2 regions of the Streptomyces sp. NPDC059743 genome follow, and region 1 is predicted to be linked to the other one. Evidence: predicted binding sites of a transcription regulator. Region 1 holds the regulator's gene; the other holds the start of a gene.

What was found. The regulator HspR, encoded in region 1, represses chaperone genes until heat shock. The targets are predictions, from matches to a motif close to TTGAGNNNNNNNNNCTCAA.
Region 2: a site for HspR is predicted at 2,141-2,159, ahead of lon (endopeptidase La). Genes of this name have one in related genera too.

Annotation. Positions count from the first base shown of each region.
Region 1 covers NZ_JBHWGS010000010.1:144,872-153,067, forward strand. Annotated here, with positions in the region: gene clpB (ATP-dependent chaperone ClpB) at 1-205, opposite strand, end outside; gene ACFV6H_RS19300 (pyridoxamine 5'-phosphate oxidase family protein) at 534-938, shown strand; gene ACFV6H_RS19305 ((2Fe-2S)-binding protein) at 1,095-1,415, opposite strand; gene ACFV6H_RS19310 (helix-turn-helix transcriptional regulator) at 1,757-2,770, shown strand; gene ACFV6H_RS19315 (heat shock protein transcriptional repressor HspR) at 2,973-3,443, opposite strand; gene dnaJ (molecular chaperone DnaJ) at 3,449-4,636, opposite strand; gene grpE (nucleotide exchange factor GrpE) at 4,733-5,395, opposite strand; gene dnaK (molecular chaperone DnaK) at 5,392-7,248, opposite strand; gene ACFV6H_RS19335 (sugar transferase) at 7,497-8,196, shown strand, end outside.
Region 2 covers NZ_JBHWGS010000001.1:167,468-175,663, forward strand. Annotated here, with positions in the region: gene ACFV6H_RS00730 (MFS transporter) at 1-1,189, shown strand, start outside; gene ACFV6H_RS00735 (DUF3027 domain-containing protein) at 1,690-1,974, shown strand; gene lon (endopeptidase La) at 2,182-4,593, shown strand; gene ACFV6H_RS00745 (GntR family transcriptional regulator) at 4,692-5,471, opposite strand; gene ACFV6H_RS00750 (GntR family transcriptional regulator) at 5,468-6,010, opposite strand; gene ACFV6H_RS00755 (ATP-binding protein) at 6,166-6,579, shown strand; gene ACFV6H_RS00760 (lysozyme) at 6,655-7,527, opposite strand; gene ACFV6H_RS00765 (MarR family winged helix-turn-helix transcriptional regulator) at 7,746-8,196, shown strand, end outside.

The sequences.
Region 1 (8,196 bases):
CGAGCACCCGCTCGGCACCGGAGCGTACCGCCACCTGGTCCACTCCGACGGCGGCCAGCAGATCGGTGACGTTCTCGTTGTCCCGGCCTTCGAGCAGCGACAGCAGCAGATGTGCGGGGGTCAGATCGGGATGGCCGGCCGCCACGGCGCGGTTGGTGGCGGCGTTGATCGCGTCCCGGCTCTTGTTGGTCAGCTCGGCGTCCACGTGCCCACTCTCCTCCTTGCATGTCCTTGCACAGGTCGTAAGTTCTCCGGCTTTGACTGAAGCAACATGCGCAAAGTTGAGTCTATTTCACTCAAGCCTGAACCGGGAGCCCGGTCCGTACCCGGTCCCGACAGGTTTCGCCCACCTCGCGCCCTAGGGCCTCTCGTTTGGATCTCGCTGGGCTCGCGTGCCCTGGCACCGCGCCTCGCCGCGTTGTCGTCACTCAACGACGCTCCGCGTCGCCTCCCTCCTCCGCCTTGCGATCCACGGCACCAGACCCCGCTCCCTGATCCAGCCAGACCCAAACGAAAGACCCTAGGCTTCCGGTATGTCCATCGACGTACGCGATCCCAGCCCCGATTTTCTCGCGTTCTGGCGCGAGCACCATGTGTGCACCCTGACCACACTCCGCCCGGACGGCACTCCGCATGTGGTGCCGGTGGGCGTGACGTACGACCCGGAGGCCGGGCTCGCACGGATCATCACCAACAAACACAGCACCAAGGTCGCCAACATCCTGGCGGCCGGTCCTGAGGGCGCGCGGGTGGCGGTGTGCCAGGTCAAGCCCGGCCGCTGGGCGACGCTGGAGGGCCGCGCCACGGTCCGTACGGAGGCGGAGCTGGTGGCGGACGCGGTGAGCCGCTACGCGGAGCGGTACGGACGTACCCCCACGCCCAATCCGGACCGCATCGTCATCGAGATCGCCCTGGACCGGGCGCTCGGCCGCGTGTGAAAGCGCGTGAGCCGCGAGTGAGCCGCGCGTGAGAGCGCGTCGGCCCAAGCCGTGACCGAACGCGGACAGCACAACGGCGCCATCGTGTTTCAGGTCCACGATGGCGCCGTTGTGTGGGGGAAGCGCCGGAGCGATTTACAACGACGGGGGAATCGCTCAGGCGCTGCGGGGGGTGGCGATGGTGGTCTTGGGTTCGACCAGTTGGTGGTCCCGTTGGTCGAGGTTCACGAAGATCATGTCGTAACGGATGGCACACCGGACCGGCTGCGGAGCCCCCCGCGGCCTCCGAAGGCAGCGGTAGGCACGGACGTCCTCGTCCTCCTCGCGTACGACGACGATCGGCTCGCCGAACAGAGTGACCATCAGCGAGTCGCCACGGTGAGGAATGGCCGTGACGAGATCGATGAAGTGCCACCCCGACCGGTAGGCCGAGGCCATCTCGCGCCGGAAGACCCGGTCGTCCGGCGGGACGGTCACGCGCTCGAGTCGGCCGATGCGGGGACCCGGCCGATTTGCGCCGGCGCCGCGTCCGAGCCGGTGCCCTTCGGAGCGATGTCCCAGCTGATGTCACCCGACTTCAGAACCTGGACACTCTGGACAGTGGTTCCGGCAGGCGTGGAGTCCCAGCTGATGTCCCCCCCGACAGCCAGCGCGCCATAGGCCAGAGCCGCAGAGAAAGCAGTGGCAACCACCGCGCGAAGCATTCTCTTGTACATAGTCGGCTTCGTCCTCACTTGATGGATTCCTCTCCCCCGCCATGTAGACGATGTCTCACCCGGGCACGTCAACACCACCGGGACGAGGCATCATGTTCCTGTATGTTCAGGACCCTGGGGGGTGGAGATTTGCCCGCGAACGACTCAAAAACGACACATCCCCATGCCGTCACCGATATGTGTGATGACGGCAGGCGGCTTTACGCCAGTGCGCTGCGCTCCGGACGCATAGCCCGGAGCGAGGCCGCGGGGACTCCATGCCTCATGGAGTTCGCTCTTCTGCACCCCGATCCGGACGACGCCGACTGGCTTCGCCCTGTTCCGCCGTCCGCGGCGCTCGCCAAGCGCCTCCATCCGATCGAGCGGGAGATCCAGGAACGCCGGCACTTCGCTGTCGAACTGACCGACTCTTTCGAGCCGTTCATGACGATCAGCGCACAGGACCCGCCGACCACCCACGCGATCACGGTTCTGGAGGGCCTGAGCCGTATCAACGCGGCGCTCGACCTCTCCACCGCAGAGTGTCGTACAGAAGTACTGACAGTGCAGCCCGGTGGTGGCCGCAGCGAACACGCGCTGGCCGAAGCCCTGGAGCGGGGCCGCGATGTGGTCGACCGCGGCATCAGTCTGCGCACGCTGTACCAGCACACCGTCCGGCACAGCCAGGGCACGCTCGCATACGCGGAGCGGCTGGCCGAGGGCAAGGTCGAGATCCGGACGTTGGAAGAGCTGATCGAGCGTCTGATCATCTTCGACCGCACCGTCGCGTACATACCCGCGCGCTCCGACCGTCAGATCGCGCTGGAGCTGCGCCATCCCGGGCTTGTCGACTATCTGGCGCAGGTCTTCGAACAGCTCTGGCGGCGCGCCACGCCTCTGACGGAGCAGGTCTCCTACGAGCCCACGCCCGACGGCATCACGGGCATCCAGCGGTCCATAGCGAAGCTGCTGGTCGAGGGATATGTGGACGAGGCCATCGCGCGCCGGCTGGGGATGAACGTACGGACCTGCCGCGCGCACATCGCCAAGCTCGCGACGACTCTCGGCAGCGGCAGCCGCGCACAACTCGGCTATCTGGTCGCGCAGTCGGGAATCCTGAACGAGGAGGAGAACTGAGGAGGGCGAAGAGCCCGCCCGGCGCACGGCGCTGAGACGCGCTGTGCGCCCCGCACGCGGGCGCACAGCGGGGAAGCGGAAAAGGGCCCCCACCCGATGGGTGAGGGCCCTTCACAAGGCTCCACACAGCTCCACACGGCTCCTGAGCGCCGCCGCACGCGCACAACCGGCGCACGCCCCGCGCATCTGGCCCGCCGGTCGCTCAGTCCGTCGGCCGCTTCGGGCGCCAGACCACCAGCGCGCTCGCCTGCTGCACATCCTGATACGGCACCAGATCCCGCCGGTACGACGCGTGCACCTGTGCCTCGCGCTGCCGCATCGCCGCCGCCGCGCCGTCCACCGCCGCCGAGAGCTCGGCGACCTGGGCCCGGAGCGCCGCGACCTCGTGCTCCAGTTCGATGATCCGCTTGATGCCGGCCAGATTGATCCCCTCGTCCTGCGACAACTGCTGCACCTGACGGAGCAGTTCGATGTCACGGGCCGAGTAGCGGCGCCCACGGCCCGCGGTGCGGTCCGGGCAGACAAGACCGAGACGGTCGTACTGCCGGAGCGTCTGCGGATGCAGCCCGGAGAGCTGGGCCGCCACCGAGATGACATACACCGGCGTCTCCTCGGTGAGCTGATACGGATTGCGCCGCCGGCCGTCCCTGTCCGCCCTGTCCGCACCGTTCACCGGACTCACGCTCCCTTCGCCGCCTGGAACAGCTCCGCCCGCGGATCCTCGTCCGCGGTCGCCTTGCGGTAGGCCTCCAGCGCGTCACGTGCCTGCGCGCCGAGATCCCTGGGCACCACGACCTCGACCGTGACCAGCAGGTCGCCGCGGGTGCCGTCCTTGCGTACGGCGCCCTTGCCACGAGCGCGCATCGTCCGGCCGTTGGGCGTGCCGGCGGGCAGCTTCAGGGTGACAGGCGGACCGCCCAGCGTCGGCACCTTCACCTCGCCGCCGAGCGCCGCCTCCGTGAAGGTGACGGGCACGGTGACCGTGAGATTGTCGTCCCTGCGGCCGAAGACCGGGTGGGCGTCCACATGCACGACCACATAGAGATCGCCCGCGGGACCGCCGCGCTCGCCGGGAGCGCCCTTGCCGCGCAGCCGGATCCGCTGGCTGTCGCTGACGCCCGCCGGGATCCGGACCTGCATCGTCCGCGAGGACCTGGCGCGCCCGCTGCCCTTGCAGACCTCGCAGGGATCCTGGGCGATCAGCCCACGGCCCTTGCAATCCACACACGGATCGGTCAGCGAGAATCCGCCGCCGCTGCCGCGCGAGACCTGTCCGGTGCCCACACAGGTCGGGCAGACCCGCGGCGTGCCGTTCTTGTCGCCCGTGCCCGAACAGGCCTTGCAGGGCGCCTGGCTGGACATCCGCAGCGGGACCGTGGCCCCGTCGACCGCCTCGGTGAAGCTGAGCGTCACCTCGGACTCGATGTCCTGGCCGCGGCGCGGCTGCGTACGCGTGCCCGTACCACCGCGGTTGAAGAGGCCGCCGAAGACATCGCCGAGCCCGCCGCCGAAGCCGCCGGCGCCCGGGCCCGTCTGCGTACCGCCCTGGCCGCCGCCGAAGAGATCGCCCAGGTCGAAGTTGAACGAGCCGTTGCCGCCCGCGCCGGGTCCCGGCCGGAATCCGCCGTTGCCGAAGAGGGCGCGCGCCTCGTCGTACTCCTTGCGCCGCTTGGGATCGCCCAGGACGTCATTCGCCTCGGAGACCTGCTTGAAGCGCTCCTCGGCCTTGGCGTCGCCCTTGTTGGCGTCCGGGTGGAACTCGCGCGCGAGCTTGCGGTACGCCTTCTTGATCTCCGCCTCGGTGGCGTCCTTGGGTACCCCGAGAACCTTGTAGTAGTCCTTCTCCACGAAGTCCTTCGTGCTCATTCCCGACGTCCCTCCTCTCCGCCACCCACACCGCTACCGCCACTGCTGTCCGGCGGTACGGCACCGCCCGGCGCCGCACCGCCGTCCGACGCCGCGTCAGCCCTCGTCCGGGCCACCGCTCTCCTTGTCGTTCGCCGACTCCGCCTGCTCGTCCGCGGACTTGGGCTGGGCCCCGGGCTGGGGCTCGGCCACCGCGACCCGGGCGGGCCGGATCGTCCGCTCGCCGAACCGGTACCCAGGCTGGAGGATCGCGACGCACGTCGTCTCCGTGACATCCGGCGCGTACGAGTGCATCAGGGCCTCGTGGACCGTCGGGTCGAAGGGCTCGCCCTCCGTACCGAACTGCTGGAGGCCCAGCTTCGCGACGACCGTCTCCAGCGACTCGGCCACCGACTTGAAGCCGCCGACCAGCTCCTCGTGGTCCCGCGCCCGGCCGATGTCGTCGAGCACGGGCAGCAGCTCGGTCAGCAGACTCGCCACCGCGATCTCCTTGACCGTGACGCGGTCGCGCTCCACCCGCCTGCGGTAGTTCTGATACTCCGCCTGAAGGCGCTGGAGATCCATCGTGCGCTCGTTGAGCGCCATCCGGACCTGGTCGAGCTGTGCCTTCAGGGCTACTTCCTGTACGTCCCCGGCCGAGGCCGCCGGGCCCGGATCCTTGAGGGAGTCCGGCTCGGCGGCGCCCGGCGTGGCGTCGTCGTGGTTGGCGCCGGAGGGGACGTCGGGCTTCTCGTCGAAGCCCGGGGTCTCCTCGGTCACGCCGCACCGTCCTTCTTGGGCTTCTCGTCGTCCACGATCTCGGCGTCGACGACATCGTCGTCGGCCTGGGCCTGTCCGGCGCCCGCGGCGCCGTCGGCACCGCCCGCGGCGGCACTGGCCTGGGCGTCCGCGTACATCGCCTGGCCGAGCTTCTGGGAGACGGCCGCGAGCTTCTCCGTGGAGGTACGGATCTCCGCGGTGTCCTCGCCCTTGAGCTTCTCCTTCAGCTCGCCGATGGAGACCTCGACCTCGGTCTTGACGTCGCCGGGGACCTTGTCCTCGTTGTCCTTGAGGAACTTCTCCGTCTGGTAGACGAGCTGCTCGGCCTGGTTGCGCGTCTCGGCGGCCTCGCGGCGGCGGTGGTCCTCGTCCGCGTACTGCTCGGCCTCTTCGCGCATCCGGTTGACCTCGTCCTTCGGCAGCGAGGAGCCGCCGGTGACGGTCATCTTCTGCTCCTTGCCGGTGCCGAGGTCCTTCGCGGCCACATGCATGATGCCGTTGGCGTCGATGTCGAAGGCGACCTCGATCTGCGGCACACCGCGCGGGGCCGGCGGCAGACCGGTCAGCTCGAACATCCCGAGCTTCTTGTTGTACGCCGCGATCTCGCGCTCGCCCTGGTAGACCTGGATCTGCACCGACGGCTGGTTGTCCTCGGCCGTGGTGAAGATCTCCGAGCGCTTCGTCGGAATCGTCGTGTTCCGCTCGATGAGCTTGGTCATGATGCCGCCCTTGGTCTCGATACCGAGGGACAGCGGAGTCACGTCGAGGAGCAGGACGTCCTTGACCTCGCCCTTGAGGACACCGGCCTGGAGCGCGGCGCCGATGGCGACGACCTCGTCCGGGTTGACGCCCTTGTTGGCGTCCCGGCCGCCGGTCAGCTCCTTGACCAGCTCCGCGACGGCGGGCATCCGGGTCGAGCCGCCGACCAGCACCACATGGTCGATCTCGGAGAGCTGGATCCCGGCGTCCTTGATGACGTTGTGGAACGGGGTCTTGCAGCGGTCCAGCAGGTCCGAGGTGAGCTGCTGGAACTGGGACCGGCTGATCTTCTCGTCCAGGTGCAGCGGGCCCTCGGCCGACGCCGTGATGTACGGAAGGTTGATCGTCGTCTCGGAGGACGACGACAGCTCGATCTTCGCCTTCTCCGCGGCCTCGCGGAGACGCTGGAGAGCCATCTTGTCCTTGGACAGGTCCACGCCATGTCCATTGGCGAACTGCTTCACCAGGAAGTCTACGACGCGCTGGTCCCAGTCGTCACCACCGAGGTGGTTGTCACCGTTGGTGGCCTTCACCTCGACCACGCCGTCGCCGATCTCCAGCAGCGAGACGTCGAACGTGCCGCCACCGAGGTCGAAGACGAGGATCGTCTGGTCGTCCTTGTCGAGCCCGTAGGCCAGGGCGGCGGCCGTCGGCTCGTTGACGATACGGAGCACATTGAGGCCCGCGATCTCGCCGGCCTCCTTGGTGGCCTGGCGCTCCGAGTCGTTGAAGTACGCGGGGACGGTGATCACCGCGTCGGTGACCTTCTCGCCCAGATACGACTCGGCGTCCCGCTTCAGCTTCTGCAGCACGAAGGCCGAGATCTGCTGCGGGTTGAAGTCCTTGCCGTCCAGATTGATCTTCCAGTCGGTGCCCATGTGGCGCTTGACCGACCGGATGGTCCTGTCGACGTTCGTAACCGCCTGGCGCTTCGCGACCTCGCCGACGAGCACCTCGCCGTTCTTGGCGAAGGCGACGACGGACGGCGTGGTCCTGGCGCCCTCGGCGTTGGTGATGACGGTGGGCTCGCCGCCTTCCAGAACGCTGACGACGGAATTTGTCGTGCCCAGGTCGATGCCGACCGCACGTGCCATTTCGATTCCTCCAACTGACTTGAGTGGAACAGGCTCAAGGATGCATCACAGATCCCGGAGAGTCAAAGGACCTGAGTCGAGGCGACTCAACTAAGGTGCGGATGCCTTGCGCCCGGCGGGTTGCCCCCGGTTTGCGCGCCTCCTCCATGCGATCGTTCTGTATCAAATACCTCGAATGAGTCAAAAGCCATGTAAGCCTCAAAGAATCCGGAAAGTAACAGAACGCACAGAAACGGTCAGGTGTGACCTTGAAGCGACGCATGATGTGGCGCCCGCAGCACCGCCTGGAACCCAAGCGCCTTCTGGATCTGACACTCGGCTCGGCCCTCTTGGTGCTGGCCGCGCCTCTGCTCACGGCAGCCGCCCTCGTCCTCGCACTGTCCCGGCCTGCCAACGGCGTTTTCCTGCGTGACTACCGCACAGGGCTCAACGGACGGCCCTTCATCCTGAGTTCCCTGGCCACCCGGCGATTCCGGCTGGATCTGCTCTCCCGGCTTCCTCATGTCGTACGGGGCGATCTGTCCCTGGTGGGGCCCGCGCCGCTGAAGGTCGGCTCCGCCGCCGGCGCGGCGCCGTGGCGACAGCTCGTACGGCCCGGCCTGACAGGCCTGGCGCAGGTGCGGCGGCACTCGCCGCTGCCATGGGACGAGGCACCGCTGCTCGACCAGCACTATGTGGAACACCACTGGCTCGGACTCGATCTGGCGATCCTGGCCCATACGCTCCCGGCGCTCTGCAAGGCGCGTACCCGGCGGCTCACGCTGCGGCTTCCCTGGCAGTCCTCGCGGTCCGCGCAGTCCTCCCGGCGTCTGCCGCGACGGCTTCCGCGCCGGCTGGCCCTGCCGTACTCCCGGTCGGACGCCTACTGGCTGGGCGCCGTACGACCGGACGCCGGGCTGCCGCACGCCAGACGCAGCCAGGCGACGAGTACGGGCAGACATCCGGTCG
Region 2 (8,196 bases), on a different contig from region 1:
GACCAGCGCCCTCGGCACGTGGCTCGCCTTCGGCGCGTTCCCGCTGATCGCCATCCAGGTGCTGCACGCCGGACCGGCCGAGGTCGCCGCGCTCTCCTCCGTGGGCGCTGCGGTGGGCGCGGCCGTGGCGGTGCCGCTCGGCCCGTGGGTGGAGTTCCGCCGCAAGCGGACCGTGCTGATCGCGATGGACCTGGTGCGGTTCGCGGCGCTGCTGACGATCCCCACCGCGTTCGCGCTCGGCGTGCTCACCTTCCTTCAGCTCCTGCTGGTCTCGGTCGTCGTCGCGGCGGCCGACATCACCTTCCGCGCCGCCTCCGGCGCGTACCTGAAGACGCTGCTGCCGGCCGAGGACCTGCTCGTCGCCAACGCCCGATTCGAGTCCACGGCCTGGACGACCACGATCGTCGGACCGCCGCTGGGCGGCGCGGCGATCGGGCTCCTCGGTCCGGTGGCGACGGTGGTGGCCGACGCGGTCAGCTACCTGCTCTCGGCCCTGGGTATCCGCGCGATGGGCGGGCACGAACCGCTGCCCGAGCGCCGGGAGGCCGCGCGCATGCGGGTCGGGGACCTGCTCGACGGTTGGCGGTACATCCTCGCCGACGCGACGCTGCGTCCGCTGTTCTTCAACACCGCCTTGTTCAACGGCCTGGTGATGGCCGCCCAGCCGCTGCTGGCCGTCCTGATGCTCGGCCGACTCGGGTTCACACCGTGGCAGTACGGCCTCGCCTTCGCCGTGCCCTCGATCGGCGGGCTGCTCGGTTCGCGGCTGGCCCGGCCGCTCGTCACCCGGTTCGGGCAGCACCAGGTCCTGGTCGTGGCCGGGACGCTGCGCGCGATCTGGCCCGTCGGCCTGGCCTTCCTGGGGCCGGGCACCGGCGGGCTGCTGCTCGTGATAGGCGTCGAGCTCGGGCTCATCTTCTGCTGCGGGGTCTTCAACCCCGTCCACGCCACCTACCGCCTCGAACGCACCGCGACCGACCGGGCCGCCCGCACACTGTCCGCCTGGGCGGTGACGACCAAGGCCACGACCGCGCTCCTGACGGCCGTCTGGGGCGTACTGGGCAGCCTGCTCGGCCCGCGCACAGCCATCGGCCTGGCCGGCGTACTCCTACTGGCGACCCCGCTGCTGCTCCCCCGCCGCGCGGCAGCCCCTCTCTCCGAGCCGGAGTCGGCACCGAGCCGCGCCTGACAGGCCGCCACGGCCGTCACCACGATCGGGCTGCGCCGCTCTTCTTCGGAGAAGAGACGACGGGCTCCAGGCGGTGCCGCGGATGCCGGTAGCCCGCCGGCCACCGCACATTTCCGACGCGGATCGGGTCCGGCATCCCGACCACCGGCGGAGCGAAGTCGAGCAGCATCACATGATCGCGCTCCAGGCGCCGCATCTCCGACCCGCCCGGATCGGTGTACGCGACCTCAAAACCTTCGGTGGGAGGGCTTGCCGCCCCGCCGGGTACAGCCCCGCCGGGTACAGCACGTAGTCCCTGGCCCACGCCGACCTAACAGCACCCGTTTCGCAAGGTCACCTCGGACCTCGCAAGGTCATGACTCAAGGACAGTGCTGTCCTTCGCATGTGATGTCTGCGACGCCTTGAGCCGATGGGCTGCGGTTCACAGGAATCAGCTGGCGGCTGGGCGTCGACTCCGTGCAGATTGACCTTGCGAATTCGGCGAGAAGGGCGGGAGCTGATGGAGTCCGGCAGACCGCAGGCGGGTGGTGGTGGTGGAGGCGACGGCGAGGTCCATGAGCGCTGGTTGCGGCTGCTGAATCGCTCCACTGGAGAGCCCGGCTATCGGGATGAATGGTTCGACAAGCAGTGCGGCGGATGCCGGTTCTGGATCGCGCTGAGCGGAGAGTTGGGCCTGGACTGGGGAGCCTGCACTCGTGCTGGCTCGCCGTTCGACGGGTGGGTGCGTTTCGAGCATGACGGCTGTGAGCGTTTCTCTGCCCGTGACGATGGCACCTTCGGCTGACGGCGTCCGGTGGAGGCGTCCTGGCATCTCGCAAGGTCGCCTCGGACGGCCGCAAGATCCCTCGCAACGTTGAACCGGACCTCGCAAGGTTCACCGATACAGGACAGCGGCAGCGTGATCGCTCAGAGCGAACGCGACCGGGGGAACATCCAGAGGCTCACAAGCATTGAGTCGGTATAGCTCAACTTGACTGCCGAAGGGGAGATCATGGCTGCCATGTCCACACCGCTCACGCTTCCCGTGCTGCCGCTCGACGACGAGGTCGTGCTGCCCGGCATGGTGGTGCCTCTTGACCTGTCCGACACCGAAGTCCGTGCCGCGGTGGAGGCCGCGCAGGCCGCCGCGCGGATCGGCGACGGTGGTACGGGCAAGCCGAAGGTGCTGCTCGTGCCGCGCATCGACGGGACCTACGCCGGGATCGGTGTGCTGGGGACCGTCGAGCAGGTCGGCCGGCTCTCCGACGGCGATCCGGGCGCGCTGATCCGCGGCCGTGGCCGCGTGCGGATCGGTGCCGGTACGACCGGGCCCGGCGCGGCCCTCTGGATCGAGGGCGTGAGCGTCGACGAGACCGCTCCCGAGCCGCTGCCCGGCTCGGTGGCCGAGCTGGTCAAGGAGTACAAGGCGCTCGCCACCGACTGGCTGAAGAAGCGCGGCGCCTGGCAGGTGGTGGACCGCGTCCAGCAGATCGAGGACGTGTCCACGCTCGCCGACAATTCCGGTTACTCGCCCTTCCTCTCCACCGCCCAGAAGGTCGAGCTGCTGGAGACCACCGATCCGGTGGCCCGGCTGAAGCTCGCCACCGAGCAGCTCCGCCACCACCTCGCCGAGCAGGATGTCGCCGAGTCCATCGCCAAGGACGTCCAGGAGGGCGTCGACAAGCAGCAGCGTGAGTTCCTGCTCCGGCGCCAGCTCGACGCCGTGCGCAAGGAGCTGCGCGAGCTGAACGGCGAGGGCGACGAGGACGAGTCCGGTGACTACCGGAGCCGCGTCGAGGCGGCCGACCTCCCGGAGAAGGTGCGTGAAGCCGCGCTCAAGGAGGTCGACAAGCTGGAGCGCGCCTCCGACCAGAGCCCGGAGGGCTCCTGGATCCGCACCTGGCTCGACACGGTGCTGGAGCTGCCGTGGAACGAGCGCACGGAGGACGAGTACGACATCCGCGGCGCGCAGGCGATCCTCGACGCCGAGCACGCGGGCCTGGAGGACGTGAAGGAACGGATCACCGAGTATCTCGCCGTGCGCAAGCGGCGCGCGGACCGCGGTCTCGGTGTGGTCGGCGGCCGTCGCGGCGGCGCCGTACTGGCCCTGGTCGGGCCGCCCGGTGTCGGCAAGACCTCTCTCGGCGAGAGCGTGGCGCACGCGATGGGCCGGAAGTTCGTCCGGGTCGCGCTCGGCGGCGTACGGGACGAGGCGGAGATCCGCGGCCACCGGCGTACCTACGTCGGCGCGCTGCCGGGCCGTATCGTCCGGGCGATCAAGGAGGCCGGTTCGATGAATCCGGTCGTCCTGCTCGACGAGATCGACAAGGTCGGCTCCGACTTCCGCGGCGATCCGGCCGCGGCGCTGCTCGAAGTCCTGGACCCGGCGCAGAACCACACCTTCCGCGACCACTATCTGGAGGTCGAACTCGACCTGTCCGACGTGGTGTTCCTCGCCACGGCGAACGTCCTGGAGGCCATCCCGGAGGCGCTGCTCGACCGTATGGAGCTGGTCAGGCTCGACGGCTACACGGAGGACGAGAAGATCGTCATCGCCAGGGACCATCTGCTGCCCAGGCAGCTGGAGCGCGCGGGCCTGGAGCCCGGCGAGGTCACGCTGGAGGACGAGGCGCTGCGCAAGCTGGCCGGTGAGTACACACGGGAGGCGGGCGTACGGAACTTGGAGCGCGCGATCGCGCGGCTGCTGCGCAAGGTGGCGGCCGAGCACGAGCTGGGCGACCGTGAGCTGCCGTTCACGCTCGGCGCCGAGCATCTGCGCAAGCTGATCGGACGGCCGCACCATGTGCCCGAGTCCGCGCAGGATCCGGCCGAGCGCCGTACGGCGGTGCCGGGCGTGGCGACGGGCCTCGCGGTGACCGGCGCGGGCGGTGACGTCCTGTACGTGGAGGCGTCGCTGGCCGATCCGGAGACGGGCGGCTCCGGACTGACGCTGACCGGACAGCTCGGTGACGTGATGAAGGAGTCGGCGCAGATCGCGCTCTCCTTCCTCCGCTCGCGCGGCGCGGAGCTGGAGCTGCCGGTGGCCGATCTCAAGGACCGTGGCGTGCACATCCACTTCCCGGCGGGCGCGGTCCCGAAGGACGGCCCGAGCGCGGGCATCACGATGACGACGGCACTCGCCTCGCTGCTGAGCGGGCGCCTGGTCCGCACGGACGTCGCCATGACCGGCGAGGTCTCCCTGACGGGCCGCGTCCTGCCCATCGGCGGCCTCAAGCAGAAGCTCCTGGCGGCCCACCGCGCGGGCATCACAACGGTCGTGATCCCCAAGCGCAACGAGCCCGACCTGGACGACGTCCCGGCCGAAATCCTCGACAAACTGACCGTCCACCCGGTCACCGACGTCCGCCAGGTCCTGGACCTGGCCCTGTCCCCGGCGGAGGTCCCCATCTCAGCCGCAGCCTGACCGAGAGCCCGTACCGAATCCCGTACGGCACAAGACGCCCGTGGCCGGAACCCACCCCAGGGTTCCGGCCGCGTGCGTGCGACGCGCCCGTCGGTGGCTCACTCCGGCGTGAACTCGTAGCGCAGCTCGTACAGATGGCCCGCCTTGGCCATGACCGTGGCCTCGATGGGCCGCCGGCCGTCCCCGTACACCACGCGCAGCGTCCGCAGTACCGGCAGATCGCCCGGCAGGCGGAGCGCTTCGTACTGTTCCTGCGTGGGTACGCGCGCGGAGACGCGGTCGACGCTGAGCCGGGGCGGGTGGCCGAGTTCGGCCAGCAGCGTCGGGGTTCCTCCCTTGATACGGCGGCGTTCCATCAGCGCGGTGCCTCGGGCGATGTCCAGTGGGTAGTAGGAATGGACCAGTTCGACGGGCTCGTCGTCGAGCATCAGTACCTGATGCCGGAGCAGAGCCGTACCGCCCTCGGGCAGCCGAAGCGACTCGGCGACGTCCGCCGGAGGTGCAGTCTCGGCCACGGAGAGAAGCCGGCTCCGAGCCTCCCCACCGTGCTTCGCGGTCTCGGTCAGCCAGCGGTAGGGCTCACCGTTGGCAGCAGGAGCCATGTACGAGGCGGGCCGTACGGTGCGCTGCCGGTGTTCCCTTACGGTCACGGCCGCTCCCGCCCGCCCCACGATCAGCCTCTCGTCCTTGAGGAGCTGGAGCGCCTTCTGCACGGTGGCGTTCGAGGCGCCGAACCGGTCCTTGAGCTGTGCGGTGGACGGCAGACGGGCACCGGGCGCGAGATCGCCGGTCATGATCTCGTCGCGCAGGTCGGCGGCGATCCGTTCGTGGAGGGAACGGCGGTCGTATGCGTCGTGTTCGGTCCTGGGCACGGTCATCCGATCCGCATCTCGTAGCGCAGCCGCTGACGGTGGGCCGGCATGGTCATCATGTCGACCTGGATGGACCGGCCGTCGGCGTCGAGGGTGACCCGCGAGAGGCGGAGCACCGGCTCGTCCGGGCCGGTGTGCAGGGTTTCTTGTTCCTCCGGCCTGGGCATCCGGGCGGTCACGTCCTCCCTGACCTGTACGCCCACGTGTCCCAGTTCGGCGAGCAGGGTGACGGCTCCGCCGGGGATCTTCGCCGTACCGGCGAGGCGGGTGCCACGGGCGACGGACCCGGGGTAATAGGTGTCGGTCAGCTCGCAGGGCTCCTCGTCCAGGTACATCACCCGCCTGCGGACGACGACGGCCTCGCCCTCGGCCACACCGAGCAACTCCGCCACGTCCGCCGGCGCCGGCACCTCTCCCGCGTACACGATCCGCTGCCCACCCCGCCGCCCCCGCGCGGCTGTCTCTGCACTCCACGCGTCGCCCTGACCGGCTCCCCGCGCCGCCACATACGGCATCGAGGTGCTGACCCACTCGCCCACACTCATGACGTCCTCCGCGCTGCCCGTGCCGGTCCAACTTTGCTGCTTTACACAGTAAGTGAGTCACTCGCTGTTCCGCTCAGGGCCCACCTTGCTGCTTTTCGTGAATAGAAGTGCGGTGCTCTGGATCGTACAGCCCAGGATCAAGGCGGTGATGCGCCGTGTCTCTGTCACGGCAGCGACGCTTTCCCCGAGCCCGGACCTCGGTCGGCTCGGCTCGTGACTTCGCCCTCGACACGCTGACTGAGTGGGGCGTCTCCGACCGGCACGACGACATCCGGCTCTGCGTCTCGGAGCTCGCTACGAATGCCCTGCTTCACGGGGTTCCACCCGGGAGGGAGTTCCGTGTCCGGCTCACTGTGGAGGGACTGCTCGTACGTGTGGAGGTGAGCGACAGCGGTGGTGGATGCCCGGTGGTGCTGAACCCGGAGGCGGATCAATGCACCGGACGCGGGCTGCAACTGGCGAACGAACTGGCAGACGACTTCGGAGTCACCGAGCACGTCGTCGGCAAAACCGTATGGCTGGCCTTCAAGACCGGATCCGCTCCCGTGTGGCTGCGCGTCCGGCCATGAGTGCGGTCATGAGTGCGGTCATGACGGCGGTCCCGGTCGGGAGGTGGACCGGGACCGTGTGGGGCGGGGGTGTGGTCAGCCGTTGGCCAGGGCTTGGACTCGGGCCAGGGCGCCGTTGAATCTGTTGTGGTCGCCGACGATGGGGCCCTTGTTGGTGTACTGCCAGATCGTGTGGAAGTCCCAGCCCGCGGGCAGTTCGCCCACCGTCGTGCTGTAACGGGGGAGCCAGAGCGGGTTCGTGGCGCCGAAGCCCGGATAGTTGCCGGTGCAGGTCTTCCACCAGCTCGTGGCCGTGTAGATCACGGCGTCGCGGCCGGTGCGGGAGCGGTAGGTGTCCAGGAAGTCGCCGATCCAGTCGACCATCTGGTCCCGCGTCTTGCCGTAGCAGGCCGCGCCGTACGGGTTCCACTCGATGTCCAGCACGCCCGGCAGCGTCCTGCCGTCGCGCGACCAGCCGCCGCCGTTGTCGACGAAGTAGTCCGCCTGGTGCGCGCCGCTGGAGCCGTCGGGCGCGGCGAAGTGGTACGCGCCACGGATCAACCCTGCGTTGTACGCGCCGTTGTACTGCTGCGTGAAGTGCGGGTTCTTGTAGGAGCTCCCCTCGGTCGCCTTGGTATAGGCCCATTCCACCCCGCTGCTCCACAGGGCCGCCCAGTTGACGTTGCCCTGGTGCCCGGAGACATCCACGCCCTCGGTCTGCGGGGCGCGGTCCGTACGGGGCAGTGCGCCCTGGCCGTCGTGTTCGATGATGCCCATGCCCATATGGGCCGAGCCTCGTACGGGCGTCTCCGCCGACGTCTCCGTCGACGTCTCGGCCGGCGGATCCGCAGGGATGTCGGCCGCGCTCGCCCCGCCCGGCCGGGCGAGGAGGAGCGCGGGAGTGGTGAGGAGCGCGGCGACCGCGGCGATGAGCGCGCGGCCGGTCGTTCCGGATCTGTGCACGGGCATTTCGTGCCTCCGAAGACCTCGTGGGGGGGCAGAGAGTGGGAGCGCGTGAATCGGATGACATGGGGTGGAGATGGACATGTCACCCATAACGCTACGCATGTAGACCAGTTGACGGAAGCACGCCACGCGGCTGCCCCCGGAATAAACCTGCGAAATACTGACCGGGTCGCGGCAACAGCCGTCGGCGAAAGAAACTTTCAGGGGCGGAAAAGCGCGCGATGGGTGCTGACGTGCACGGGAGTGGTACGGGAAATGAGCCGGAGCACGGCCGGTGGAGTGGTGTGGACCAGGAATTCCTGGCCCTGGAAAGGGAATTGGCCGTCTTTCTGCGCCGCGCCCGTGCCAATTCCGGCGAGGTGGCGCGCGAGGTCCATCCCGAGCTGGAGCCCGGGGCTTATGGCCTGCTCGTACGGCTGGAGGAGGCCGGCAGCCAGCGGGCCACGGAACTGGCCGCGTATTTCGGTGTCGGCAAGGCCACGATGAGCCGTCAGCTCCGCGCGCTGGAGACGCTCGGCCTGGTCACGCGCGAGCCCGATCCGGCCGACGGCCGCGCCTGGCTGATCCGGATCACCGACGAGGGCACGTCCCGCTTCCGACGGGTCAGAAACGCCCGCCGCGAGCTGTACGTACAGAAGCTGGCGGACTGGGACCGCGCGGAGATCGCCGAGC